DNA from 3 places in the Acidocella sp. MX-AZ02 genome. Region 3 is predicted to be linked to each of the others. Evidence: predicted binding sites of a transcription regulator. Region 3 holds the regulator's gene; each other region holds the start of a gene.
What was found. Region 3 encodes LexA, which represses DNA repair genes until DNA is damaged. Its sites were predicted from a motif close to TGTTCTANNTANGTTC; they were not measured.
Positions count from the first base shown of each region.

Region 1: the regulator LexA is predicted to act here: its motif matches at 7,227-7,242, upstream of MXAZACID_RS02650 (PA0069 family radical SAM protein).
Region 2: the regulator LexA is predicted to act here: its motif matches at 1,487-1,502, upstream of MXAZACID_RS15640 (putative DNA modification/repair radical SAM protein).

Region 1 covers NZ_JH976207.1:519,995-529,535, forward strand. Annotated here, with positions in the region: gene MXAZACID_RS02620 (bifunctional precorrin-2 dehydrogenase/sirohydrochlorin ferrochelatase) at 1-377, shown strand, start outside; gene MXAZACID_RS02625 (phosphoadenylyl-sulfate reductase) at 416-1,129, shown strand; gene gltA (citrate synthase) at 1,624-2,934, shown strand; gene MXAZACID_RS02635 (TrkA family potassium uptake protein) at 3,011-4,030, shown strand; gene MXAZACID_RS02640 (LLM class flavin-dependent oxidoreductase) at 4,066-5,385, opposite strand; gene MXAZACID_RS02645 (antibiotic biosynthesis monooxygenase) at 5,539-5,850, shown strand; gene MXAZACID_RS02650 (PA0069 family radical SAM protein) at 6,067-7,170, opposite strand; gene MXAZACID_RS02655 (heavy-metal-associated domain-containing protein) at 7,324-7,539, opposite strand; gene MXAZACID_RS02660 (cation-translocating P-type ATPase) at 7,625-9,541, shown strand, end outside.
Region 2 covers NZ_JH976210.1:208,451-217,991, reverse strand. Annotated here, with positions in the region: gene MXAZACID_RS15645 (UdgX family uracil-DNA binding protein) at 1-270, opposite strand, end outside; gene MXAZACID_RS15640 (putative DNA modification/repair radical SAM protein) at 270-1,481, opposite strand; gene MXAZACID_RS15635 (hypothetical protein) at 1,653-2,141, shown strand; gene MXAZACID_RS15630 (GntR family transcriptional regulator) at 2,291-3,016, shown strand; gene MXAZACID_RS15625 (mandelate racemase/muconate lactonizing enzyme family protein) at 3,013-4,140, shown strand; gene adhP (alcohol dehydrogenase AdhP) at 4,227-5,249, opposite strand; gene MXAZACID_RS15615 (EAL domain-containing protein) at 5,590-7,761, shown strand; gene MXAZACID_RS18010 (ATP-binding protein) at 7,758-9,541, shown strand, end outside.
Region 3 covers NZ_JH976208.1:668,432-677,972, reverse strand. Annotated here, with positions in the region: gene rplJ (50S ribosomal protein L10) at 1-486, opposite strand, end outside; gene rplA (50S ribosomal protein L1) at 749-1,438, opposite strand; gene rplK (50S ribosomal protein L11) at 1,442-1,876, opposite strand; gene pncA (bifunctional nicotinamidase/pyrazinamidase) at 2,033-2,662, shown strand; gene MXAZACID_RS20395 (cold-shock protein) at 2,722-3,366, opposite strand; gene MXAZACID_RS11480 (DEAD/DEAH box helicase) at 3,605-5,344, shown strand; gene lexA (transcriptional repressor LexA) at 5,507-6,214, opposite strand; gene glp (gephyrin-like molybdotransferase Glp) at 6,299-7,498, opposite strand; gene moaC (cyclic pyranopterin monophosphate synthase MoaC) at 7,495-7,965, opposite strand; gene trpC (indole-3-glycerol phosphate synthase TrpC) at 7,962-8,753, opposite strand; gene trpD (anthranilate phosphoribosyltransferase) at 8,762-9,541, opposite strand, start outside.

The sequences.
Region 1 (9,541 bases), on a different contig from region 3:
CGGGCTTGCATGTGCTGTGGATGGTGGGGCTGGAGCCGGCGCAATACCGCCCGCTGGCCGAGGCGGCGCGCGCCGCCAATGTGCTCGTCAATGTCGAGGACGTGCCGGAATTCTGCGATTTCAACTCGGTCGCGGAAATCCGCCGCGGGGATTTCCTGCTCACCATCTCCACCGGCGGCCAGGCGCCTGGCCTCGCGGGCGCGCTGCGCCGGCGGTTGGAAGCCTGTTTTCCGGAGAGCTGGGCGGCGCGGGTGAAGGAGATCGCGGCGCTGCGCCAGGGCTGGCAGGCGGAGCATGTGCCGATGCCGGAAGCCGCCCGACGCATCGACGACATCGTCGAGCAGAGCTGTTGGCTCTCCTGCCCGAAATCAAAATAGCCGCGATCCGGTTGCACTCTTTTTCTGGACCATCCGAAATGCCCGACAGCCTGCCTCTCAATACCGATGCCTTGTCCGTTCTGCGCGAGGCGATGACCCGACAATTCCCGGGGCAGATCGCGCTGGTGTCCTCGTTTGGCACCGAGTCCGCGATTTTGTTGCATATGGTGGCGCAGATCGACCCCGGCCTGCCGGTGATTTTCCTCGATACCGGCAAATTATTCCCCGAAACCCTGGCCTATCGGGACATTCTGATCGCCCGGCTCGGCCTCACCGGGGTGCGCTCCATCCGCCCCTCGGGCAAGCAACTCGCCGCCTATGATCCCGATGGCCGGCTCTGGGAGAAAGACCCGGATCTGTGCTGCGCCATCCGCAAGACCAACCCGCTGGACGACGCGCTGGAGGGGTTCAGCGCTTGGATCACCGGGCGCAAGCGCGGCCAGTCCGCCACCCGCGCGCAGCTGCAGCTGCAGGAAACCGGCGCGGATGGGCGCATCACCATCAACCCGCTGGCTTTCTGGGACGATGCGATGCTGGAAGCCTATTTCCCGGCGCATGACCTGCCGGCGCATCCGCTGCAGGCGCAGGGCTACAGCTCCATCGGCTGCGCCACCTGCACGATGAAGCCGCTGCCCGGCGCCGATAAGCGCTCCGGCCGCTGGGCCGGCAAGGCGAAGACGGAATGCGGCATCCATATGCCGCGCGCCATGACCAAGCCGGACTGGCCCGAGGAACTGAGCTTCGAGGTCTAAACAAGATATTGAAATAAAAAGTTTTTGGGCGGAGGCGGTGAAGGTTCCGCCGCCATCGCCGCCTCGAGAGCTTAGAGCAATATGTGTTTAGGTTGACGTGACAGCGTCAACCTAAACACATGAAATTGCTCGCCAAAACAAAACTTAGAGCATCAAGCTAAAAGCTTGATGCTCTAAGTCCAAGAATTTTTGCGCCAGGGTGGGGGCTGCGAGGCCGCTTATGCGTTGCGCGCAGCCCTGCCGCACGGCGGCCTGTGGCAAGCATCCGGCTTTCATCTGCGATTTGAACCCTTTACGGCAAAATTGCGGCATTGGGTGACATATGCCGGTAGCGCTCCCAACCATTTCAACGCCCTGCTCTGGAGGGGCTGCCATGCTGCGGCGCGGCACACTGGCTTTACACGGGACGGCGGATTGAATAACGCTGCATCAGTTTCGTCCCGTCGGGATCGCCTTTCCGACGCCCCTAAAAGTCAAAATAGAAGGTGAAGCACATGGCTCAAACCGAGACCAAACAGGTCGGCACGGCAACGCTTACGTTCAACAACAAGCAGGCCGAGCTGCCGGTGCTGGGCGGTTCGCTCGGCACGGACTGCATGGATGTCCGCAAGCTCCAGAGCGAGCTGGGCATCTTCACCTTCGATCCGAGCTATGGCTCCACCGCCTCCTGCGAAAGCTCCATCACCTATATCGACGGCGATGAGGGCGTGCTGCTGCATCGTGGCTACCCGATCGACCAGCTGGCTGAGCATTCCTCCTTCCTGGAAGTCGCCTATCTGCTGCTTTTCGGCGCCCTGCCGACCGCCCCGGAGCTGGAAAAATTCACCCACGGCGTGACCCGCCACACCATGCTGCATGAGCAGATCCGCAATTTCTGGAACGGCTTCCGTCGCGATGCCCACCCAATGGCGATGCTCTGCTCCGTGGTCGGCGCCATGTCCGCCTTCTATCCCGACAGCATCGACATCCATGATGAGCGCCAGCGCGAGATTTCCGCCTACCGGCTGATCGCGAAAATGCCGACGATCACCGCCTGGGCGCATAAATACAATGTCGGCCAGCCTTTCGTGTATCCGCGCAACGATTTCTCCTACGCGGAAAACTTCCTGTATATGTTCCACGCCGTCCCGGCCGAGGATTACAAGCCCAACCCGGTGCTGACCAAGGCGATGGAGCGGATCCTGATCCTGCACGCCGACCATGAGCAGAACGCCTCCACCTCCACGGTGCGTCTCTCCGGCTCCACCGGCGCAAACCCGTTTGCCTGCATCGCCGCCGGCATCGCCTCGCTCTGGGGCCCCGCCCATGGCGGCGCCAATGAGGCCGTGCTGAAGATGCTCGCTGAAATCGGCCACAAGGATAACATCCCGGCCTTCATCGAGCAGGTGAAGGACAAGAATTCCGGCGTGAAGCTGATGGGCTTTGGCCACCGCGTCTATAAGAATTTCGACCCGCGCGCGAAGATCATGCAGAAGACCTGCCACGAAGTGCTGGGCGAGCTCGGCATCAAGGACAGCCCGATGCTGGACCTGGCGATGGAGCTGGAGAAGATCGCGTTGCATGACGATTATTTCGTCTCCCGCAAGCTCTATCCGAACGTGGATTTCTATTCCGGCATCATCCTGAGCGCGATGGGCTTCCCGACCACCATGTTCACGCCGATCTTCGCGCTGGCGCGCACGGTCGGCTGGATCAGCCAGTGGAAGGAAATGATCGAGGATCCGACCAACCGCATCGGCCGTCCGCGTCAGATTTATACCGGCGCGCCGCAGCGCGACTACGTGCCGCTCGACAAGCGGGGCTGACCCTGGCCCGCCTGCCACAAGCGCAGAGCAACCCTTTCGCGGCCCGCCCGCGAAAGGGTTTTATTTTGTCCGTATCATGAGGCATTTCACCGACAGCCCGGCTCGCAATTTGATTGGCGGGCTGTGCTTCATGCTGGCGGTGGTGCTGGCCGCCACGCTCGCCTTCAGCCTTGCCGGCTGGAGTCTCGGCGATGCGTTCTATTTCGTAATCATCACGGTGTTCACGGTCGGCTATGACGAGGTGCACCCGATCGTCACACCGGAATTGCGCGCGATCACGCTGGCGACGATCATGCTCGGCTGCACCGGCATGATCTTTCTCACCGGTGCGCTGGTGCAGTTCATCACCTTCGGGCAGATCCAGCAATTATTGGGGCATCGGCGGATGAAATCGCAGATCGGCAGAATGAGCGGGCATGTGATTGTCTGCGGCTATGGGCGCATCGGCCATATGCTCGCGGATGAGCTGAAGGCGGGCGGGGCGGAATTTCTGATCCTGGACCGCGAGGAGGCGAAGCTGGCGGAGGCGGCGGAGCGCGGGCATCTCACCCTGGCCGGCGATGCCACGGATGAGCAGGTGCTGGAGGAGGCCGGGGTGCGCCGGGCGCGGGCATTGGCCTGCGTAGTGCCGAATGACGCGGTGAATGTCTTCATCACCCTCTCGGCGCGCAATCTCAACCCCGATATCGAGATCATCGCCCGCGGCGAGGCGGCCAGCACCAAGAGCAAGCTGCTGCGCGCCGGGGCGAGCGCGGTGGTGGAGCCGACCCATATCGGCGCCGAGCGCATCGCCCAGCTGATCCTGTTTCCGCGCAGCGCGGCGCTGACGGATTCGGTGCCGATGCAGGTGCTGGGTACCGGCCTGCGCACGCTGGGGCTGGAGCTGGAGATTCTGCCGGTGGCGGCGGGCAGCGCCTATGCCGGGCAGAGCATCGGACAGATCGAGCGCGGGGCGGAGGGGAGCCTGTTCGTGGTTGGGCTGAACCGGCGCGGCGGCGAGACGATCAGCCGCCCTGGGCCGGAGCTGCTGGTGGAGGCGGGGGACGGCGTGGTCGTCATCACCCGCGCCGGGCGCGCGGGCCCGAGGCTAGGTTAAGCGCCGCCATGTCCCCCGGTTTCGCGTCCAGATGTTCAGCTGAAAAACCGGTTCACCGGCCGCGCCAGCCCCAGATGCTCGCGCAACGTGGTGCCGGCATAGGTGTCACGATAGATACCGCGGCGGGTGAGTTCCGGCACCACCAGATTGACGAAATCATTCACCCCTTCCGGCACGGTGTTGAACATCACGTTGAATCCGTCGGAGCCTTTGCTCTCCAGCCATTCCTGCATGCCGTCGGCGATCTCACCCGGCGTGCCGACGAAGCTGAGCCCGCCATAGGCGCCGACATATTGCGCCAGCTGCCGTACGGTGAGGTTCTGCTCGCGCGCCATCTTCACCAGCTGCGCCTGCGCGCTCTGGCTGGCATTGGTGGGAGGGAGTTCGGGCAAGGGCGCGTCGAGATCAAACCGGCTGGCATCGACGCCCAGGCGCATTGAGAGATTGGGCAGGGCGCTGTCCGGATGCACCAGCGCGTCCAGGCGCTGCTTCTTCTCCAGCGCTTCCGCATGGGTGCGGCCGACGACGACGAAGGCGGCGGGCAGAATTTTTAACGTGTCGTCAGCCCGGCCGAGGGCGGCCATGCGTTTATGGATATCGGCATAGAATTCCTGACCATCCTTCAGCGTGCGGGCGGACCCAAAAATCACCTCGGCGGTTTCCGCCGCCAGCTGGCGCCCGGCCTCGGATGCGCCGGCCTGTACGATCACCGGACGGCCCTGCACCGGCCTAGCGATATTCAAAGGCCCGCGCACGGCGAAATATTCGCCTTGATGATCCAGCCGGTGCATTTTCTGCGGATCAAAGAACACGCCGCTTTCCTGGTCGCGGATCCAGGCATCGTCGGCGAAGCTGTCCCACAGCCCGGTGACAACATCGTGGAACTCCCGCGCGCGGCGGTAGCGCTCATCATGTTCCATCTGATCCTCGCCGCCGAAATTCAGCGCCGATTCCGGGTTGGAGGTGGTGACAATGTTCCAGCCCGCGCGCCCCTTGCTGAGATGGTCGAGCGAGGCAAAGCGCCGAGCGATGTGGAACGGCGCATCGAAGGTGGTGGAGGCGGTGGCGACCAGGCCGATGCGGCTGGTGACCATCGACAGGGCCGAGAGCAGGGTGAAGGGCTCGAAGGAGGTGACGGTGGCGCTGCGCTTGAGCGCATCCATGCCCATGTTCAGCACGCCGAGATGATCAGCCATGAAGAAGGCATCGAACCGGCCGCGCTCCAGCGTCTGGATCAGCTGCACCAGATGGTCAAGATTGAAATTCGCGTCCGCCCAGGCGCCGGGATAGCGCCACCAGGCGGTGTGGATGCCGACCGGGCGCATGAAGGCGCCGAGATGCAATTGCTGACTCAAAGGGGAAATCCTTCCCGGCGCGGCGCCGGCCAAATGAACGTTTCCGATCATTTATGTAAGGAAACCGCGATGCCAAGGCCGGGCGAGCGAATTTCATCTGCGGCTTGACCGTGACAGCACCAGACATCACCCTGCCAGGGTGAGGGCAGGGCGATGTATGTGGTGATTTTCCGGGCGCAAATCGCCCAGCTGGATGAAGACTACAGCGCCATGGCGCAGCGCCTGCGCGACATGGCGTTGCAGGAGTTCGGCTGCCTGGAATTTCACGCCCTCAGCGAGGGTGATGAGGAGATCGCGCTGTCCTATTGGCGCGATCTGGAGGCGATCAAAGCCTGGAAGGCGCAAACCGCGCATCTGCTGGCGCAAAATACGGGGCGGGCGCGCTGGTATGGCGCATATCGCGTGGAAATCGCGGAAATTTCACGCGCTTATGGCTGGCCAGCTTCTCGACCGGCTGACGCATAGAGCGGCGATAGGCCAGCAAGGTTTTGGTTTCCTCCGCACAGATGCAGAGGAAGTAGGCACAGCCCAAGGCCGAGACCAGGCCGATGACGATGCTCGGATTGATGAAGAACAGATACTGCATGACCAAACTCCTTTTGGGATTGGGCGGGCACTCTGCCCGCTGGACGCTCCCGCTTGCGCGGGACGCGCTGTTTAGACCGACGCGGGACGCACGGGTTAGAAAAGACTCATTTGCTGGCTGGGCAGCGCCCGGCCGGGGACACTAAATTGCGAAATATCGAGGCGTGAGGTGGCTTCATCCAGCCCCAGCCGCTTCACGGCGGCGCTGAAACGCTGGCGCAGCAGCTGCGCGTAGGGGCCGCTACCCTGAAAGCGGGAATGAAACTGCGCATCGTTGAGCGCCCCGGCGCGGGCCTGGCGGATCAGGCTCAGCACATGGCCGGCGCGCTCGGGCAGGAATTTGTTCAGCCAGTCGGTGAACAGCTCGCCCAGCTCATGCGGCAGGCGCAGCATGATGCTGTAGGCGCTGCCGGCCCCGGCGGCGGCTGCCGCCTCCAGAATGCGCTCCAGCTCCATATCATTGAGGCCGGGGATCATCGGCGAGGCCATCACCGCCGCGGGAATGCCGGCCTGGACCAGCCCGGCGATCGCCGCCAGGCGGCGGGCGGGGGCGGCGGCACGCGGCTCCATCGCCCGGGCCAGATCCGCATCCAGCGTGGTGATGGAGAGATGCACCTTCGCCAGCCCCTTCGCCGCCATGCGGCCGAGAATATCGGCATCGCGCAGCACCAATGCGGATTTGGTGACGATGGCGACCGGATTGTTGAAGCGCTCCAGCACCTCCAAAATCGCGCGCGTCAGGCCCAGCGTGCGCTCCACCGGCTGGTAAGGGTCGGTATTGGAGCCGAGCACGATCACGTTGGGCTTGTAGCCGGGGCGGGAGAGCTCCTTTTCCAGCAGCTTCGGCGCGTCCGGCTTGAACAGGATATTGGTCTCGAACTCCAGCCCGGCGGAGAAGCCGAGATAAGCGTGGCTGGGCCGGGCGAAACAATAGATGCAGCCATGCTCGCAGCCGCGATACGGGTTGATGCTGGTCTCGAAGGATAGGTCCGGGCTGTCATTGCGCGCAATGATGCTGCGCGCGGCATCGCGGATCAGGCTGGTTTGCGGCCGCACGGCCTCTTCCGCCTGGTCCCAGCCATCATCGAAGGCGTCCCGGCGCGCCGCTTCAAAGCGGTTGGCGGGGTTGAGCCCGGTGCCGCGCCCTTTCAGCGCGCCAAAGCCGGCTTCCTGCTTGATTTGTACCCGAGACGCAGACATTGTGTGTTCATGCTCCGTTCTGGTTTGATTAAGGTCATTCCAGCCCGGGAAGTCAAGAACAAAAGAAGAACAAAAGCGTTAAAACACGTCGCTGCAAGGCTGTTTGCAGCGGCCTTGCAGAAATCCGGCGCAGGCGGGGCGAAAAATTATGACTTAACCCGCCGCCTTCACGTCAAACCCAGCCGCCTCGATCGCCTCGGCGGCGCGGCCGGCATCGATCTCGCCGCCAATGACGACGCGCTTGCTCTCCAGGTCGGCGACCACATGCACGTTCGGGTCGAGCTTGCGCAGCGCCTCGGTGATCGAGCGCACGCAGCCTTGGCAATCCATATCGGGCACGTCGAACTGCAGGGGGGTGGAATCGGCCATATCGGGTCTCCTGTGATTTATGCTGGATAAGGGGGACCATGATGGGAAGGTCAAGCCTTGACCCTCCCATGATGGGAAGCCCTATATGGAGGCGATGGACCAGACCCTCTCTCCCTCCCGCGATATCGAGCTCAGCATCGGCGGCATGACCTGCGCCTCCTGCGTGGCCCGCGTGGAAAAAGTGCTGGGACGGGTGCCGGGGGTGCAGGCGGCGAGTGTCAATCTGGCGCTGGAGCGCGCGCATGTCAGGGTCAGCGGCGAGGTAGGGCTGGAGGCGTTGGCGGCGGCGGTGGAGCGGGCGGGCTATAGCGCCGGTCCGGTGAAATCCGTCCGGCCGGATGCCAGCTGGCGCGAACAGATCGAGCTGATGGCCGCCTTCCTGCTGGCGGTGCCGGTGGTGCTGGACAGTATGGTGATGCCGGTGCCCAAGCTGGTGCCGCTGATCTGCGCCACGCTGGTGCAGGTCTGGCTGGGGGCGCGCTTTTACCGGGCCGGGTTTCTGGCCCTGCGCGCCGGCGGCGGCAATATGGATCTGCTGGTCGCGCTGGGCACCTCCGCCGCCTACGGGCTCTCGCTTTGGGATGTCTTCGCCGGCGGGCCGCTTTATCTGGAAAGTTCGGTGGCGGTCATCGCCCTGGTGCGGCTGGGCAAATATCTGGAAGGCCAGGCCAAGCGCGATGCCGCCAAGGCGGTGCTGGGGCTGCAGGCGCTGCGCCCGGAGCTGGCGCATCTGGCCAGCGGCGAGGATGTGGCGCCGTCAAGGCTGCGCGTGGATGACGAGATCCTGATCCGCCCCGGCGAGCGTGTGCCGGTGGATGGCGAGATCTTGGAGGGCGAGGGCAGCCTGGATGAAAGCCCGGTCACCGGTGAGGCGCTGCCGCAGCCTCGGGGCAAGGGGGCCAAGCTGCTGGCCGGCACGCTGAACCTGGACGCGGTGCTGCGCCTGCGCGTCACCGCCCCGCCCGGTGAGAGCTTCCTGGACCGGATGGCCCGGCTGATCGAGCAGGCGCAAGCCGCCAAGCCGCGCGTGCAGAAGCTGGCGGACCGGGTTTCCGCCTGGTTCGTGCCGATGGTGCTGGGGATCGCCGCGCTCACCTTCGCCGGCTGGCTGCTGCATGGCGCGCCTGTCTCCACCGCGCTGATCGACGCGGTCTCGGTGCTGGTCATTGCCTGCCCCTGCGCCCTGGGGCTGGCGACCCCGGCGGCGATTCTGGCGGGCACCGGCGCGGCGGCGAAGGCGGGCATATTATTCCGGGATGCCGATGCGATCGAGGCGGCGGCGAAGATCGACGTTCTGGCCTTCGACAAAACCGGCACGCTGACCACCGGCAGCCCGAGTTTGGCCGAAATCCGGCCTCTGGCCGATCTGACCGAGGAGCGGCTGCGCGCCATCGCCGCCGCGCTGGCGGCGCGCGATACCCATCCGCTGAGCCTGCCTTTGCGCCAGGACAATGTGGCCCCGGCCACCGCCTTCAAGGCCTTGCCCGGCCAGGGCGTGCAGGGCGAGGTTGACGGCGTGGCCTATCTGTTCGGCTCCTCCCGGCTAGTGCCGCGCGCCCCGGCGCCCAGCGATGCGCTGACCTGGTCCTACCTCGCGTTGGCAGACGGCACGCCGCTGGGGGCTTTTGGTTTTACCGACACGCCGCGCCCGGATGCGGCGCAGGCGGTGGCGCGGCTGCACGCCATGGGCATCAAGACCCTGCTGCTGACCGGGGACCGCGCCGCCGTGGCGCAGGCTCTGGCCAAATCGCTCGGCATCGAGCGCGTGGAGGCCGAGACGACGCCGGAACAAAAGCGTGACATCATCGTGAATTTGCAAAGCCAGGGCCAGCGCGTCGCGATGCTGGGGGACGGCATCAACGATGCCGCCGCCCTGGCCGCCGCCGATGCCGGCATGGCGATGGGGCAGGGGGCGGATGTGGCGATCGAGGCGGCCGCCATCTCGCTGCTGCGCGCCGCGCCCTCTCTGGCCCCGGCTTCTTTGGATCTGGCCCGCCGGACC
Region 2 (9,541 bases), on a different contig from region 3:
CGGCTCGCCATGGCGCAGCCGCCAGATCATTTCATAAAGCAGCGCATGGCGGGCCGGGTCGCGATGGCAGATCACCAGCCCGATCAGCTCCGCCGCCGCGCGGGGCAGGCTGAAGGCCGGGCCGTCCTGCGGCGGGGCAGCGCCGAACAGGCTGGCGCCCGTCTCCCATAGCACCTCGCGCGGCTTCACGCCCCGCGCCACCAGCCCGCGCACCGCGGCGCGAAAGCCGGGCAGATCCGCTCCCGGCGCCAGCGCGATGCGGGTCTGCATCAGAACAGGCTCGGCTGCACCGCGAGGCGCTGGCGCAGATCCAGCCGGTCGGTCTGCGCCGGGCGGTGATCCTCGGTGATCAGGAAGGGCAGCATGCGTTTCAGCCCGGAGCTGAGCCGCGCCACATCCGCCAGCCGCAACCGCGAGAAGCGCCGCGCCGCGATGATCTTCTCCACCGCCCGCGCCCCCAGCCCCGGCACCCGCAGCAGCATCTCGCGCGGCGCCTGGTTCACATCCACCGGAAACTGGCCGCGATTCTTCAGCGCCCAGGCGAGCTTGGGGTCGATCTCCAGATCCAGCATCCCGCCCTCGCCGCCCTGGGCGATCTCGGTGGCGGTGAAGCCGTAATAGCGCAGCAGCCAATCCGCCTGATAGAGCCGGTTCTCGCGCTGCAAGGGCGGTGGCTTCGCCGGCAGCGCGGCGCTGACCGCCTGATGCGGGCTGTAGGCGGAATAATAGATCCGCCGCAGCTTGAAATCGCCGTACAGCGCCGCACTTTTCGCCAGCACCGCGGCATCGTCCGTGGCATCCGCGCCGACGATGATCTGGGTCGATTGCCCCGAAGGCGAGAAGCGCCGCCGCTCCGCCTTGGCCTCGACGATGCGCTGCTGCATCTGCCCCATCGCGGCGCTGATCGCCGGGGCCTGTTTCTCCGGGGCGAGCCGCGCCAGGCTGGTCTCGTTGGGGAGTTCCAGATTGATCGAAAGCCGATCCGCCCACAGCCCGGCCTGCTCGATCAGCCAGGGATTGGCCTCCGGGATCGCTTTCAGATGGATATAGCCGGCAAAGCCGTGATCCTGGCGCAGCGATTTCGCCACCAGCATCATCTGCTCCATCGTGTAATCCGGCGAGCGGATGATGCCCGAGGAGAGAAACAGCCCCTCGATATAGTTGCGCTTGTAGAAGGCCAAGGTAAGATCCACCACCTCTTGCACCGAGAAGCGGGCGCGCGGCACGTTGGAGGAGCGGCGATTGATGCAATAGGCGCAATCGAACAAGCAGTAATTGGTCAGCAGGATTTTCAACAGCGAGACGCAGCGCCCATCCGGCGTGTAGGAATGGCAGATGCCGGCCCCGGTGGTGGAGCCGAGCCCGCCTTTCCCCGCCGCGCGTTTCGGCGCGCCGGAGGAGGCGCAGGAGGCGTCATATTTCGCCGCATCGGCCAATATCCGGAGTTTCGCGGTCAGGGCTGGGTCGAGAAAGGCTGTCATGGCATCGTTCACGTTATGTTCTTGTAGCGCTCTTCGTCAAGTTCCGAATGAAGCGGGCGGCGGCGAGCGCCGCGCCTGTCACGAAGCGATTTGCCCAGGCTGGCCGATGGCGCTAACCACGCGCCATCCTCCGGGCGCTGACGACCCGGCGGCGGCGCGAGGAGCGGGCATTTGAGTTTCTACTGGGCCTGGATTGCCTTCCATTGGGTTTTCATCACGGTGACGCTGATCCTCTGCGTCGTCGCCTCGATGCCGACACGCGGCTGGATGCGCCTCGGCGCCTGGGTGAAAGGCCGGCTGACCCAGCGTACCCAGTCCCGGCTGGACGCCGCCCTCGCCGCCGCGCCGCAACCTTTCACCGCGCAGACCAGCTTTTTCGCCCGTGGCGGCGGGCTGGCGCTGGATGGCGGGCGGGGGCTGGTGTTTCTGGCCATACCGGAAGGCAAGGCGCTGCGCAGCCTGGTGGTGCCGGCCGCGCATGTGCGGGTCGGCGCGGTGCGCACATTGGTCGAGAACGGGTTTCAGCAGATCGTACTGGAGCTGCAGGTGGTGGGGGACGGGCTCTGGCGCCTGCCCTGCGCGGATATGGACCTAGCCCATGACATGCAGGCCGCCCTGGCCGGCTTCGCCATGGCCGGCGGCAGCGAACAGACGGCCTGAACCTCAGCGCGTCGCGTCGGTCCGCGCGCATCTTGCCACCTCAAGTCGTATGGTCTATAGGATGACCGTATATCAAACGGGTTGCCGCCCTGAATAATCTCGGACGGCGCTCATACCATTATCGGGATGATGGGGGTATGTCCGCGCCGATGAGTATTCTCTCTACCGACAATCCGCTGCCGCTCTACGCCCAACTCTCCGAATTACTGCGCCAACGCATCCTGCGCGGCATTTTCAAGCCCGGTGACAGGCTGCCCTCCGCCGAGGAGCTGGCGAAGGAGTTTTCCCTGGCACGGGTGACGGTGCGCCAGGCGATCGAGCTGCTGCAGCGCGACGGGCTGGTGGTGGCGCGGCAAGGGCGCGGCACCTTCGTGCAACGCAACCCGGCCGCCGAGACCAGGCTGAAAGTGCAGACCACGCTGCGCGATCTCGTCACCATGCTGAAGGGCGACGAGATCCAGCTGCTGAACATCTCCGAGGGCCAGGCGGCGCCGAACCTGACCGAGACGGACGGCAAGCCGGCCGCCCATTATGTGCATATGATGCGGGTGCATCTGCGCGAGGGCACGCCTTACTGCGTGATCTCCATCCATCTCGACGAGGCGATTTTCCGCCGCGCCCCGGAGCGGTTCCGCAGCGAGCTGATGATCCCGCTGCTCGCCGCCATGCCGGAGATCGAGATCGCCCGCGCCCACCAGACCCTGACCATCGGCAGCGCCGACCCGGAGGCCGCCGCCTTGTTGAAATTGCGGGTGAATGCGCCCGTTGCCAATGTCCGCCGGGTCTTCACGGCGCCGGATGGCACGGTGATCTATCTGGGCGAGGTGATCTATCGCGGGGATCTCGTGCAGCTGGAGATGGATCTGGTCTCGTGAGTGCTGCCCCCCGCATCGCCGCGCTGCGGGCCTTCGTCTATCGCTGCCCGATCGAACATCCGGTGACCACCTCCTTCGGGGTGATGCATGACCGGCCGATGGTGGTGGTGGAGGCGGAGGATGAGGAAGGCGCCATCGGCTGGGGCGAGATCTGGTGCAATTTCCCCGCCATCGGTGCCGAGCACCGGGCGCGGATGGTGGAGCGCGTGCTGGCGCCGCTGGCGGTCGGCCAGGAGGGCGTGCCGGAGGCCGTGTTCGCGCGGCTGAGTGCCCGCACCGCCGTGCTGGCGATCCAGTGCGGCGAGCCGGGGCCGGTTGCCCAGGCCATCGCCGGGTTGGATATCGCGCTATGGGATCTGCGGGCGCGCCGGGCCGGGCAGCCGCTCTGGCGGCTGCTGGGCGGCAGCGATCCGCGCCTTTCGGTCTATGCCAGCGGCATCAATCCGGACAAGGCGGTGGAGACGGCGCTGGCGCAGCGCCAGGCGGGCTTTACCGCCTTCAAGCTGAAGGTCGGGTTCGGGCAGGCGCGGGATCTGCGCAATCTGCGCGATCTGCGCGCGGCGCTGGGCGAGAGCGCGAAGCTGATGGTGGATGCCAACCAGGGCTGGAGCCTGGAGGAGGCGGCGCGGATGCTGCCGCATCTGGCCGGCTTCGGGCTGGGCTGGGTGGAGGAGCCGCTGCGCGCCGACCGGCCCTGGGCGGAGTGGCGGCACCTGGCCGGGCAGACCGGCATCCCCCTGGCGGCGGGGGAGAATCTGCTCGGGCAGGAGGGCTTCGCGGCCGCTCTGGCCTCCCGCGCTGTGGCGGTCATGCAGCCGGACATCGCCAAATGGGGCGGGTTTTCCGGGTGCCTGCCGGTGGCGCGCGCGGCGCTGGCGGCGGGGCTGATTTATTGCCCGCATTGGCTGGGCGGCGGGCTGGGGCTGCTGGCCTCGGCGCATCTGCTGGCGGCGGTAGGGGGTGAGGGAATGCTGGAGATCGATTCCAACCCGAACGCGCTGCGCGAGATGAGCTGCGGCCCGCTGGCGCGGATCACCCAGGGCCACGCCACGCTGAGCGAGGCGCCGGGGCTGGGGATTGTCCCGGACCTGGCGGCATTGGGCGCGTACCGGGTGGGGCATTAAAACGCAACGAGCGGAGGGGTGTGGGGCGTTTTTGAAAAAACGCCCCACACCCCCAAAAACTTTTGCGCGGTTTCAGCTCGGGTGTTTCACAGCTTCAGCACCACCCGGCCATCGATGCCGCCCTGTTCCATGCGCTCGAAGATCTGGTTGATATTCTCCAGACTGTCCCAGGAGAAATGCGACGCCACCTTGCCCTCGCCGGCGAACTCCAACGCCTCTTCCAGATCCTGCCTGGTGCCGACGATGGAGCCGCGCACGGTGATGCGTTTGAGCACCGTCTCGAAGATCGGCAGGCTGAAGCGCCCCGGCGGCAGCCCCACCAGCGCCATGGTGCCGTGGGCGCGCAACAGCCCGTAAGCCTGCTCGAACGCCACCGGCGACACCGCGGTGACCAGCGCCCCATGAACGCCGCCGCTGCGCTGCGTGAAGCTGGCCAGCGCCTCGGCATCGCGCGCATCCAGCGTCACATCCGCGCCGAGCTGCCGGGCAAGGGCCAGCTTGTCCGGATGGATATCCACCGCCGCCACATGCATGCCCATCGCCTTGGCATATTGCACGGCCATGTGGCCGAGCCCGCCGACGCCCGAGATCAGCACCCATTCGCCGGGCTTCACCTCGGTTTCCTTCAGCCCTTTATAGGTCGTCACGCCGGCGCAGAGCACCGGGGCCGCCGGGCCATCCTCCAGCCCGGCCGGAATCCGGCCGACATAATTCGGGTCCGCCAGCGCGTATTCGGCGAAACTGCCATTCACCGAATAGCCGGAATTCTGCTGGTCGGCGCATAATGTCTCCCAGCCGGTACGGCAATGCGGGCAATAGCCGCAGGCGCTGTGCAGCCAGGGAATGCCGACCCGGTCGCCCTCCTTCACCCGCTTCACCCCGCGCCCGACCGCCGCGACCATCCCCACCCCCTCATGGCCGGGGATGAAAGGCGGGGTTGGGCGCACCGGCCAATCGCCCCGGGCGGCGTGCAGATCCGTATGGCACACCCCGGTTGCGGTCAGCCGCACCAGAATCTGCCCCTCCGCCGGGTCCGGCACCGGCCAGTCCTCGATCGTCAACGGTTTTGTGAAGTCCCGCACCACGGCGGCTTTCATCGTCTTGGCCACACCCTCTCTCCTTTGCGCTTGCAGCGAACGCCACTGAATCCCTGCTCGCGCCGGGGCGCCATGACCCAGATCAAGCCAGCCTTGCCCGCCCCTCCCCCCGGGGCCGGTCCGAAAGCGATCTTGGCGCGTATCGAATTATTGAATAAATTCGATTACAGGTAGAATTGGGGCAGATCTTGAGATAGCTTCCAACCCTACCGAGAAGGGCAAGAGGGCATTCGGGAAATGAGTTGTCAGCATCTAAGAATAATGCCGTGCCCCGGCCGCCATTCGTGTGTCTCGGTTCGCCTGAAACCGTCTTGTGGGGCGCAACAGGTCCGGCACTGGACAGGCTGAGGCGATGCAGATTTCCCAGCCGACCATCCTGATCGTCGATGACAGCCCGACCAATCGCCGCATTTACGCCCGCCTGGCGCGCAATCTCGGGGTGGAGGCGCATGTCCGCACCTTCGAGAACGCCCAGCAGGTGATCGACTGGCTGCCCGGCAACCAGGCGGATCTGCTGATCACCGACTATAAAATGCCCTTCATGACCGGCGACAAGCTGGTCGCGCATATACGCTCCTACGACCCCAACCTGCCGGTGATCGTCGTCACCGCCTATCACGACCGCAATTACCGCGTCGCCTGCCTGGAAGCCGGGGCGACGGATTTTCTGCTGAGCCCGGTCGACCATGTGGAATTCGTCACCCGGGCCCGCAACCTGTTGAAATTGCGCGCCCAGCAGCAGAACACGCTGCGCCGGGCGGAGATGCTGGAGCGGCGGCTGGCCGCCGGCGTGCCGATGCGCGAGGATTTCGCCATCGATAGCCGCGAGGCGCTGGCGCAGGTGATCGACAATGTCCCGGCGATGATCAGCGCCGCCGACCGGCATGGCAATTGCCTGTTCGTCAACGCCGCCCAGGCCGCCGCCGCCGGCGAGTTGCCGGGCGAGCTGGTCGGCCAGCCGGTGGATCTGCTATTCGGCTGGGAGCGCGGCATTTCCAGCCGCCGGCTGGACAAGCTGGTGCTGGAAACCGGCCAGCCTTTGCCCGCCCGCGAGGAGGAGGTGATGACCGCCTCCGGCGACACGCTGGTGTACCTGACCAGCAAGGTGCCGCTGCGCGATGCCAATGGCGTGGCGCGCGCGGTGCTGACCACCTCGGTCGACATCACCGAGCGGCGCAATGCCGAGAAGCGGCTGGAATATCTGGCCAATCACGACCCACTGACCGGGCTGCCCAACCGTGCGCTGCTGCGCGACCGGATCCAGCGCGAATTCGCCCGCGGCCGCCGGGGGGACCAGCATTTCGCCCTGCATTTCATCGATCTCGACCGGTTCAAATCGATCAATGACAGCCAGGGCCACGCCATGGGTGACCGGCTGCTGCGGCGCATCGCCGAGATGCTGGTCGAGCTGATCGGCGAGGAGGATACGGTGGCGCGCATCGGCGGGGATGAGTTCGCGGTGCTGCAATCCAACATCACCGGACCGGAGGATACCGCGCGGCTGGCGGATTTGATCATCGCCCGGCTGAATGAGAGCGAGCATGCGCCAGAGGCGCTGAATGTGGGGGCGAGCATCGGTATCTCGATGGCGCCGCAGGACGCGCAGGACGCGGAATCGCTGATGAAGAATGCCGACCAGGCGATGTATGCGGCGAAGCTGGCCGGCGGCAATATGTGGCGCGCCTTCGCCGCCGAGATGGGCACCAATTCCAGCCAGGTGGTCAATCTGGAGCGCGACCTGCTGAACGCCATCGCGCAGCGGGAATTCGTGCTGAACTACCAGCCGCAATTCGATCTGCGCACCGGCGCGCTGACCGGCGCGGAGGCGCTGCTGCGCTGGCGCCGGCCCGAGGCGGGGCTGGTGCCGCCGGGGCATTTCCTCAGCCTCGCCGAGGAAACCGGGCTGATCATGCCGATCAATGAATGGGTGATCCATGAGGCCTGCCGGCAGATCGGGGACTGGGCGCGCCAGGGCGTCACCGGCTTGCGGGTCGGCGTCAATCTCTCGCCGATTCAGTTCCGCCGCCGCGCCATCGCCAAGGTGGTTGCCGCCGCCCTGGCCGAGACCCGGATCGACCCGCGCGCGCTGGACCTGGAACTGACCGAGGGAATTTTGCTGCGCGATGTCGATGACATCATCCCGCAGCTCAACGCGCTGCGCAGCCTGGGGGTCAGCCTGTCGCTGGATGATTTCGGCACCGGCTATTCCTCGCTCGCCTATATGCAGAAATTCCCGCTCGACCGGCTGAAGATCGACCGCTCCTTCATCCAGGGGCTGGCCGAGAACAAGAACGACCTCGCGATCGCGCGCACGATCATCGAGCTGGGCCATATCCTCAATCTGCGCGTCGTCGCCGAGGGGATCGAGACCAACGCCCAGCTCGCTCTGCTGAAAGCCGAGGGCTGCGATGAGGGCCAGGGCTTCCTGCTCGGCCAGGCGCTGGCGCCGGATGTGTTCCTGAACGAGTTGGTCTGGCAGAAATCCCAGGCCTCCTTCCTCTGCGCGGCGCGGAGCGCGCGATGAGGACGCTGAACCGGGCGGGCGATGCGCTGCGCCGGCTGCTCGCCCCGCTGGCCCAGCGCCTGCGCGGGCGCCCGGACAGCGAACATGAGATGAGCTATAACCGGCTGGTCTTCGCCGCGCTCATCATCGCGATTCTGATCCTCGGCGGCTATTCCGAAACCGCCCTCTCCGCCTTCGTGGCAATGGCGATTTATCTGGTGCTGGCGCTGGCGGGGCTGGCGCATATCATCTGGCGGCCGGGCGTCTGCCAGGTCAGGCGCTTCTATGCGCTGCTGCTCGATTGCGGCTTTCTCTCCTGGCAGCTGCATCTGGGCGGTGAACGGGTGGCGTTGTTCTACCCGGTCTATCTCTGGGTGATTTTCGGCAATGGCTTTCGCTTCGGGCTGCGTTTTCTGGCGGTTTCCGTGCCGGTGGCAACACTCGGCTTCCTGGCGGTGGTGCTCTCCACCCCGTTCTGGCGCGCCATGCCGCATCTCTCGGCCGGGCTGGCGATCGGGCTGGTCATTCTGCCCGCTTATGCCGGCACGCTGATCAAGAAACTCTCCCAGGCGACCAAGGCCGCCGAGGAGGCGAGCAAGGCCAAGAGCATGTTCCTGGCCAGTGTCAGCCACGAGCTGCGCACCCCGCTGACCGCGATCATCGGCATGAACGAGCTGCTGCGCGCCAGCAGGCTCGATTCCGCGCAGGCGGAGATGGTCGAGACCGTCGGCGTCGCCAGCCATTCCTTACAGACGCTGATCAACCAGCTGCTGGATTTCTCCCGCATCGAGGCGGGGCGGATGACCAGCACGGTGGAGGAGTTCGACCTGCTGGCGCTGCTCGTCGATGTGCGGCGCATCGTCGAGAGCCAGGTGCGGGAGAAATCCATCGCCTTCAACCTCCATGTCACCCCGCGCACCCCGGTACGGATCAAGACCAGCCGGCTGCATCTGCAGGAAATCCTGATCAATCTCGTCGGCAACGCGGTGAAATTCACCTCCATTGGTGGCGTGGTGCTGGCGGTGGATACCCGCCCCGGCGGCGAGGGCGAGTTGATCCTGCAGGTCGAGGTTTCGGATACCGGCATCGGCATCGCGGCTGAGGCGCAGGCGAAGATTTTTGAGAGCTTCACCCAGGGCGATGCCTCAATTCTCAACCGGTTCGGCGGCACCGGTCTGGGCCTGGCCATCACCAAGCGGCTGGTCGGGCTGCTGGGGGGTGAGATCGCCGTGCAGAGCAAGCTTGGCGAAGGCAGCCAGTTCCGCTTCTTCATCAAGGCGTTGCGTGCCGAGCCCACGGAGGAAATCTGGCAGGCGCCGCCCGGCAAGATCGGCCTGCGGGTGCGCAATCCGCTGAAGCGCGCGCTGATGCGCACCAACCTCGCCGCCATGGGCGCGGAGGTGGAGCTGGTCAATCCCGGCACCATGGTGCCGGCGGATGTACGCATTCTGGTGGATTACAATAATGACGGCGAGCCGCCCTCCGCCCCGGTGAGCAGCCGCGGCGCCGCGCCGATGCTGATCCAGATCCAGCCCGTCGAGGGGCCGGGCCTGCCCGATCTTGCCACCCGGCAACGCTGCACCACCCTGCTCTCGGACGATTTTTCCGACCAGGAATTGCAGCAGGCCTTGCTGATCGCCGGCCGCTTCTGCGGCGTCGCGCCGCCGATCGCAACCAGCGACGAACTGCCTGCCGCCGCGCCGCGCGCCCTGGACGCCGAGCCTGAACCGGCGCCGCTGCCGGTCTCGCTGATCCGCCGCAATGTGCTGCTGGTGGATGATAACCGGGTCAATCAGCGCGT
Region 3 (9,541 bases):
GAAGACCCGCGCAAGTTGTCCGGCCGGAGCCTGCAGGACGCCGGCCACCTTGGTCGCCGGGGCTTGGATAAGCCCCAGGAGCTTGGCACGCAGGCTGTCCAGGGACGGCAGCTCGGAGAGCGCCTTGACACCGTCGACATTCAGAACCTGATTGCCGAGGGCGCCGCCCAACAGAACAAACTTGTCATTGGTCTTGGCGAAGTCGACGGCAACCTTGGCCGCGGCAACAGGGTCAGCAGACCATGCCAGCGCGGTCGGCCCCTTCAGCAGGGGCGCGATACCGTCGAACCGGGTTCCTTCAAGAGCAAGAAGGGCCAGACGATTTTTCGCAACCTTGAAGCTCACCCCCGCCTCACGCATCTTGCGGCGCAGATTGGTCACATCAGCCACCGTCATCCCGTCATTCCGGGTGACGACAACCATGGACGTATCCGCGAACACCGCAGACAGTTCAGCGACGAATTCACGCTTCTCTATGCGATCCACATCCGTCTCCAACTTGACGGGCAGCTTGGCGTTGCCGCCTCACCACCCAGGTTACCCAAGCAACCGGGACCATCCCGGCCGCTTTCGCCTGTCCTATGTCAGAACCACCAAAGCCCCGCCGAAGCGAAACATCTGGCACCTCTCTACCGTTTGCGGGGCCCCCCCATTAAATCCGAGGATACATACGGTCTTGGACAGGTCGGGAGCCTTGCGGCCCCCTGCCCGCTTCGGCCTTCCGGCCAAAGCGTATTCTCAAAAAACCTTAGGCGACGGTGGAGACGTCCACGCGCACGCCAGGGCCCATCGTGGAGGACAGCGCCACCTTCTGCAGGTAGGTACCCTTGGCGCCGGTCGGCTTCGCCTTCTGCACGGCGTCGATCAACGCCTTGGCGTTCTCAACCAACTTGTCCGCCTCGAAGCTCGCCTTGCCGATGCCGGCATGGATGATACCAGCCTTCTCAGCACGGAACTCGACCTGGCCGGACTTGGCAGCGGTGATCGCGCCCTTCACGTCCATGGTCACGGTGCCCAGCTTCGGGTTCGGCATCAGGCCGCGCGGGCCGAGGATCTTACCGAGCTTGCCCACAACGCCCATCATGTCCGGGGTCGCGATGCAGCGGTCGAACTGAATGTCGCCGGCCTGGACCTTCTCAGCCAGATCGTCAGCACCAACCACGTCAGCGCCGGCGGCCAGCGCCTCTTCGGCCTTCGGGCCACGGGCGAACACGCCGACGCGCAGGGTCTTGCCGGTGCCGTTCGGCAGCGAGATCAGGCCACGGACCATCTGGTCGGCGTGACGCGGATCAATGCCCAGGTTCAGCGAGATCTCAATAGTCTCGTCGAACTTCGCGGTGGCATTCTTCTTCGCCAGCGACACGGCATCGGTCAGGGCGTACAGCTTGTTGCGCTCAACCGTCTCGCGGGCAGCGTTCAGACGCTTATCTTTGGCCATCGTTTAGCCCTCCACCACGGTCAGGCCCATGGAGCGAGCGGAGCCCGCCAGCATGCGCACAGCGCCGTCAACATCGTTCGCGTTCATGTCCTTCATCTTGGTCGCGGCGATTTCACGCAGCTGCGCGGTCGTCACCTTGCCCACAGCCGCGCCCTTGCCGGGGGTCGTGGTGCCCTTGTCGATGCCCGCCGCCTTCTTCAGGAAGTAGGTATTGGGCGGGGTCTTCATGATGAAGGAGAAGGTGCGGTCAGCAAAGGCGGTGATCACCACCGGAACCGGCATGCCCGGCTCCATCTGCTGCGTCGCCGCATTGAATTCCTTGACGAACTGCATGATATTCAGACCACGCTGGCCGAGCGCGGGACCCACCGGCGGCGACGGGTTCGCCTTGCCCGCAGGGATCTGCAGCTTGATATAGCCGACAACTTTCTTAGCCATTTCTGGCTCCTTTCATCCTATGGCTTGCGCCATTGGACCGCGGTTCAAGCAGCCGGACACACCTGTCCAAGCCTCCCACGTTCCGAGGGGCGGAGCCTTAACTCAACCGTACCCTACTGTCTAGCACCCGCTCGCGTTTTCCCGATAATATAAGCCATGCAAAAAAAAGCGGCCCTTCTGGTTATCGACCTGCAAAATGATTTCTGCCCCGGCGGCGCGCTTGCCGTACCCGGCGGCGATGAAATAGCGCCTTTGATCAACAGCCTGGCGCGGTATTTCGACGACGTTGTGCTCACCCAGGATTGGCATCCGGCTGACCATACCTCCTTCGCCGCCAACCATCCGGGAAAAGCCGCATTTGACACAATCCAACTGCCTTACGGCCCCCAAGTCCTATGGCCCGCCCATTGCGTTATGGGGACACTGGGTGCCGCGCTCGTCCCCGGGCTCGATATTCCACACGCAGGCCTCATCCTGCGAAAGGGCAGCCACTCCTCAATCGACAGCTATTCGGGCTTCCTGGAAGCGGACCGCGCCACACCCACCGGCCTTGCCGGCTATCTGCGGGAACGGAGCATCACACAACTATATATATGTGGCTTGGCCTTTGATTTCTGCGTGCGCTGGACAGCCGAGGACGCCGTCCAAGCAGGCTTCGAGGTTTGGGTTGTTGAGGATGCGTGCCGGGCGATAGATTTACAAGGCTCGAGCGCGAAGGCCCGCGCGGCCATGCAAAACGCTGGGGTCAAGCTGACCAAGAGCCAAGATCTCTTGCAGTCACACTAATCGCCCCTCAAAACGCAAAAAACCCCGCAGGAGCGGGGTTTTTCACGGAAATTCATCGATTAATCGACGATGATTGCTGAAACTTCCGGCCCCTTGGAGCCTTGCACCACACTCATCTTCACCGCCTGGCCCTCTTGCAGCGGCGACAAGCCGGCCGCCTCAAGCGCAGTGGCATGGACAAACACGTCCTTGCCGCCAGCTTCCGGGCTGATGAAGCCAAACCCCTTGGTGGCATTGTACCATTTCACGATACCAGCCATCTCAACAGCCGGGCCGGAGGCCTGCTGGCGGGGGGCGCGCGGCGCGCGTGGACGGTCGAAACCTCCGCCACCGAAACCGCCCGGCGCACGCGGCGGCGGGGCATCACCCTCAGTCACGGAAATAACCTGATTGACCTGGCGGCCCTTCTGCCCCTGCCCGACACGGATCTGCAGAACAGAGCCGGGAGTGACGGACTGGAAACCGGCACTCTGAAGCGAGTTTGCGTGAAGAAACACGTCGCCGGAGCCATCTGCCATCTCGACGAAACCAAACCCCTTTTCAGCATTATACCACTTCACAGTGGCCTTTGCTTCGGGGGCAGTTGATTGTGCCCCAAACCCCGAGAAAGACGGCGGGAATGAAGGAGCGTTACCATAAAAATTATCGTCGTCGAAACCACGGCGGCGGCTCTGCCGCTGGCGGTCATTCTTCGGGGGTCGCACTATAAAAACTGTCCTCTAAAAGACTTTCGGGGCACCGGGCTCTAGCCAAGCGAAAACAGCATAGGCCACGCTGTGGCGGCCTTCAATCCCGAAATGCTGCTCCAACGCAAGCATTTCAGCTAAAATAGCCGCCATTTTTACGATTCTCGACCCAAATACGCATGAATATGCGCCGCTGCACGGCTGCACGGCTAATCCACCGCTTGTTGCCTGGCGCCCCAGCCCCTAAGAGCCGCTCATGCCCTTCCCCGATACCAATCCCAGCCTCGCCAAAGCTCTCGCTCAGCGCGGCTATGCCGACCCCACCTCCGTACAAAGCGCAGTCCTCACGCCGGAAGCTGACGGGCGTGACCTGCTCGTATCTGCCCAAACCGGCTCCGGGAAGACCGTCGCATTCGGCCTTGCTTTAGCGGGTAGCATCCTCGGCGAGTCCGCGTCGATGCCAGCCACGCACGCGCCTCTGGTGCTGGTGATCGCCCCTACCCGTGAGCTTGCGCTTCAAGTGCATGCCGAATTGACCTGGCTTTACGAATTCACCGGCGCCCGGATCCTGTCCTGCGTCGGCGGGATGGACGCACGACGCGAGGCGCGCCTCCTGGCCGGCGGGTGCCATTTCGTGGTTGGCACGCCGGGCCGTCTGAAAGACCATATCGAGCGCGGCAATCTGCGCCTCGACGAGCTGGAAGCCGTGGTGCTCGACGAAGCCGACGAAATGCTCGATCTCGGCTTCCGGGAAGAACTCGAATTCATTCTCAGCGCGGCGCCGGCCTCCCGCCGCACCTTGCTGTTTTCAGCCACCATCGCGCGCGACATCGCGGCACTGGCCCGAACCTATCAGCAAAATGCCCTGCGTATCGACACCGTCGCCGCCAATCAGCCGCATGCCGATATCGAGTACCGCGCCGTCCGCGCTGCCGGCCATGAACTCGAAGCCGCCCTCGTCAATATATTAAGAGCGCAGGATAGCAGGGCGCTCGTTTTTTGCGCCACCCGGGATACGGTGCGCACGCTTCACGCCAACCTCGTCGCCCGGGGTTTCACCGCGGCAGCCTTGTCGGGAGAACTATCCCAGGCTGAGCGTAACGCCGCCCTGTCCGCGCTGCGCGACGGCCGGGCCCAGGTCTGCATCGCAACAGACGTCGCCGCGCGGGGTTTGGACCTGCCGGATCTCGACCTGGTCATTCACGCGGACCTTCCCACCAACAAGGCAACCTTCCTGCATCGGTCCGGCCGTACCGGGCGCGCGGGGCGTAAGGGGGTTTCTGTCCTGCTCGTCCCGCCGGCGCGTCGCCGCCGGGCGGAGTTGCTCTTGCGGGAGGCGAATGCCCAGGCTGTCTGGGTTGACCCGCCGACGCCGGAGGATATCCGTGCAAAGGATGAGATACGCCTGCTGAACAATCCGCAGCTGCAAGAAACACCCGGCGAATTCGAACTGGAACTCGGCCAGAAGCTTCTGGCCCGGAGTTCACCGGAAATCATCGCCGCGGCTTTTGTGAAACTGGCCCAGGCCCATCTGCCAAGCGCGGCTCACGTCACGATCCTGCCGCCCGAAGCCCAGCGCCCCACCCGCGCGCCGCATACCGGCAAGGCATCCCATACCCACGTCAGCGAGGGAACCTGGTTTCGCGTGGCCCTTGGCCGCAAACAAAACGCCGATCCGCGCTGGCTTGTGCCGCTGATCTGCAAGGCGGGCGGCGTCAGCAAACAAGAGATCGGCGCTATTCGCATTTTTGAGCGCGAAACCAAGTTCGAAATCGCGGCCCATGCCGCGAGCGCCTTTGCCAATGCGGCGAACGCCCAGACCGAGGCGCGGATCGAGCCCGCCGCGCCGCCGAGCAGCCCCTCACGCTCTCGCGCGAACATTTCCGAACGCGGCGATTTCAAAACGAAAGCGGCGCCGAAGCCGTATGCGCCAAAGCCCGGCGGCAAGCTCAGCGAGCAACAGCGCCGGCGGCAGAATAAAGCCTCTCGCCACTGATCGCTATTGATCGGGCCTCGGAGGGGAGCGGATCAACCAGCTAGAGCAATATGTGTTTAGGTTGACGCGCCAGCGTCAAGATAAACACATGAAATTGCTCGCAAAAACAAAAGTTAGAGCATCAAGCTAAAAGCTTGATGCTCTAAGCTCTGCGGCACGCGGTTAATATTGCCGCAACAGCGCGATCAGGCGGCCTTGAACACGGACACGTTCAGCCGGGAAAATTCTGGTTTCATACCGGATATTGGCCGGCTCCAGCGCAATGGACTGCCCTTTCCGGCGCAGCCGCTTTAGCGTCACCTCGTGCTCATCGACCAACGCGACGATAATTTGCCCGTTTTCCGCCGTATCGCCTCGCCTGATGATCACTGTATCGCCGTCCAGAATTCCCGCTTCGATCATCGAATCGCCTTCGACGGTCAGTGCGAAATGTTCCCCGGCGCCAAGCATGGAGAGGGGGATTTCAATCGTCTCTTCATTGTCGCGCAAGGCCTCGATCGGCAGGCCAGCGGCGATTTTACCGTAAAGCGGCAGAGAAATCGCGGAGGGTTCAAAACTCTCCAGCTCATCTTGCTGCGACAGCCCTCGCGTCCCAAAATGTCCTTGAATGACGTTGGGCGCAAAACCATGCGCCTGCGCCTTGCTCGGCGTGATATCCTGCGGCAGCCGCACCACTTCCAGAGCCCTCGCCCTGTGCTTGTGGCGACGCAGGAAGCCTCGTTCTTCCAGGGCGGAAATCAACCGATGGATTCCGGATTTTGAACGGAGGTCCAGGGCCTCCTTCATTTCCTCGAAGCTGGGGCTACATCCGGTCTCGCGCAGATGCCGGTCGATGAATAACAGCAATTCATGCTGTTTCGGCGTCAGCATTGAACATCTCCGAATTTTAAAGCTTCAGGAACAAAGCAACAACACGATAATGTTCTAGTTTAGTTCTTGTTTTCGCGTCAAGCGTTACGAGTGATCCAACCGCAGGATCTCCACGTAACTGCCCGCCTCGATGGCAGGTGAAAACGGCACACGGCGGATCAGCGCGTTGGACCCGGCCAGGGCACGCAGCATTCCTGAATCCTGTACCTGCAGCGGGGTAACCTGCATTTCCCCGTCAGCAGTCTTCGCGATGATCGCCCGCACATAGTCTTCCCGCACATCATTGGCCCGCATCGGCGCTGCCAATCGTACGGTTTCAAAGCCTGGCGATTCAGGGGGCAAACCAGACAGCACCTCAATGGCGGACCGCAAAAACAAAACCGCGCAGACATAAGCGGACACGGGATTGCCGGGCAGCCCCAACACAGGCAGATCACTGAGTCTGCCAAATATCAGCGGCTTGCCGGGACGCATCGCGATTTTCCAGAAATCCAGCGCGAAGCCGTGCTGGGACAACCCTTGCCTGACCAGATCATAGGCGCCAACACTCGCCCCGCCTGTGGTTAGCAACAGATCAGCCCCTTTGGCAGCTAACGCCGCCTGCGCGACTTCATCGGCAGCATCACGCGCAATCGGCAACACCAACGGCTCGCCACCATGGGCTGTAACGAAAGCGCTTAACATCAGGGCGTTGGAGTTGGCGATCCCCCCGGCGGGCAGCGGCTCACCCGGCAAGGCAATCTCGTCCCCGGTGCAGAGGATCGCGATGCGCGGGCGCCGGTAAACAGCCAACCAGGGATGCCCCGCCGCGGCGGCAAGTCCGATATCCCGCACAGACAGCCGCGCCCCCGCTGGCAAGACCTGGTCACCGGCTTGTATATCCTGGCCCTTCCGCCGGATATGCAGTCCAGCGCGCACGCTTGCCGCCGGCTCCACCAAATCCGCTGCGACCGAGGCGTTCTCCTGGATCAAAACGGTATCCGCACCGTTCGGGATCGCACTCCCGGTAAAGATCCGAACCGCCTCCCCCGGGCCGACCTCACCCGCGAACGGATGCCCGGCCGGCGCTTCGCCGATCAGCCGAAGCGGCTTGCCGGAGTCAGTGTCAACGGCACGCACCGCATACCCGTCCATGGCCGAAACATCGCCAGGTGGGACAGTCAGCCGGGAGATGACCGGGCGCGCCAGCACGCGGTGATAGGCCTGGGCCAGCCCGACCATTTCAACGGCAACAGGCTTCAAATCCGCGACAATCCGGGCGCGCGCCTCCTCGACGCTGATCATGGCGCCGAAAAATCTCCGCTCTTGCCGCCTGTCTTTCGGGTCAGGCGTATCGCTTCGATCCGCATCGTCTTATCGGCGGCCTTGACCATGTCATAAATGGTCAAAGCCGCGAGGCTCACAGCGGTCAGGGCTTCCATTTCAATGCCGGTGCGTGCCGTTGTCCGGGCTGTGGCGACGATCTCGACCGAATCCTGCTCCAGGATGAGGTCGATGCTGATCGCATCCAGCGGCAGCGGATGGCAGAGCGGGATCAGCTCGCCGGTTTTCTTGGCCGCCATGATCCCGGCAATTCGGGCTGCGGCGAGCACGTCGCCTTTTTCAGCCTGATTATCACGGATCAGGCTGACGGTCTCGGGCCGCATCACCACCCGCCCCTTGGCCTGCGCCTCGCGAAGCGTCACCGTCTTGGCCGAAACATCGACCATACGCGCCGCGCCGTCGGCGCCGATATGGGTAAGCTGGCTCAATGGCCCAAAAGCGCGTGCACAGCGGCTTCCAGATCGTCCTGGCGCATCAGCGATTCGCCGACGAGGAACCCCTGCACACAGACCTTCCGCAGCCTTTCCACATCCTGATTGGTCTTGATGCCCGACTCGGAGATCATGAATTTATTCGGCGGGCACAGGCTGGAGAGCTGCTCGGTCGTCGCAATATCCGTCACCATGGTCTTCAGGTTGCGATTATTGATGCCGATCAGAGGCGTCTGCAGCAGAAGCGCGCGCTCCATCTCTTCTTCATTATGGACTTCGGCCAGAACATCCATATCCAGAGCCCGAGCGAGCCCTTCGAGATCACGGGCCTGATCGTCCTCAAGCGCCGCCATGATCAGCAGAATGCAGTCCGCCCCCATGACCCGGCTCTCATAGACCTGCCATTCATCCAGCATGAAATCCTTGCGAATGACGGGCAGGGAAACCGCTGCGCGGGCCGCCTCAAGATGCGCGGTCTGGCCTTGGAAGTATTTCTCGTCGGTCAGAACGGAAAGGCAGGTCGCGCCGGCGGCCGCGTAGGCCCGCGCCAGCGAGGCAGGCTCGAAATCCGGGCGGATCAAACCGCCCGAGGGCGAGGCCTTCTTGATCTCCGCGATCAGTCCGGCCTGGTCCTGCGCGGCCTTATCCATCAAAGCCCGGCCGAAGCCACGTGTCTTGTCGGCGTCCTTGACCTCGGCCTTCAGCTCATCCAGCGGCCTGCGGCCCTGGCGCTCGGCAACTTCAGCGCGTTTATCCACGCAGATTTTTGCCAGCACATCGTCGATTACAATATTCATGCCTGCTCTCCGGAGACCCGCTTCAACCGTTCCAGAACAGCCAAAGCGTCACCTCGATCTATCGCTTGCGCCGCCAGCTCGACCCCTTGGGGCAGTGTTTCCACCCGGCCCGCCACAATCAGGGCGGCAGCGCTATTCAACAACACCGTATCACGATACGCACCCGCCTGGCCTCGCAACAAAGCCCGTAAAGCCGCCGCGTTATAGGCGGCGTCTCCGCCTTTCAAGGCAGAGGCAGGCGCGGCTTCAAGGCCCGCATCCGCGGCGGTTACCCCGAATTCCCTGATCTCGTTGTTCTTCAACGCGACCACTTGGTTCACGTCGTCGAGCACAAGTTCATCCATGCCGGCGCCATGCACGATCCAGGCGGCTTGCGTGCCAAGATCACGCAACGTCTCCGCCACCGGGCGCAGCCAGAACGGGTCATAGACCCCCATCAACTGGCGGCGCACCCCGGCCGGATTGGCCATCGGGCCGGTCAGGTTGAACAAGGTTCGGGTGCCAAGCTCCACCCGAACCGGGGCAGCGTGCCGCAGTGCGGGGTGATGGCGCGGCGCGAATAGAAAGACGCACCCAACCTCGCGCAGCACCGCCGATAACCTGTCAATGGGCGGCTCGATCGCAACCCCAAGCGCCGTTAATACATCCGCGGCGCCTGAGCGCGAGGACAACGCCTTGTTGCCGTGCTTGGCGACAGGCACGCCACACGCCGCCAGAACGAACGTCGTCGCGGTGGAAATATTGAGGCTGGCGGCGCCATCCCCGCCTGTACCGCA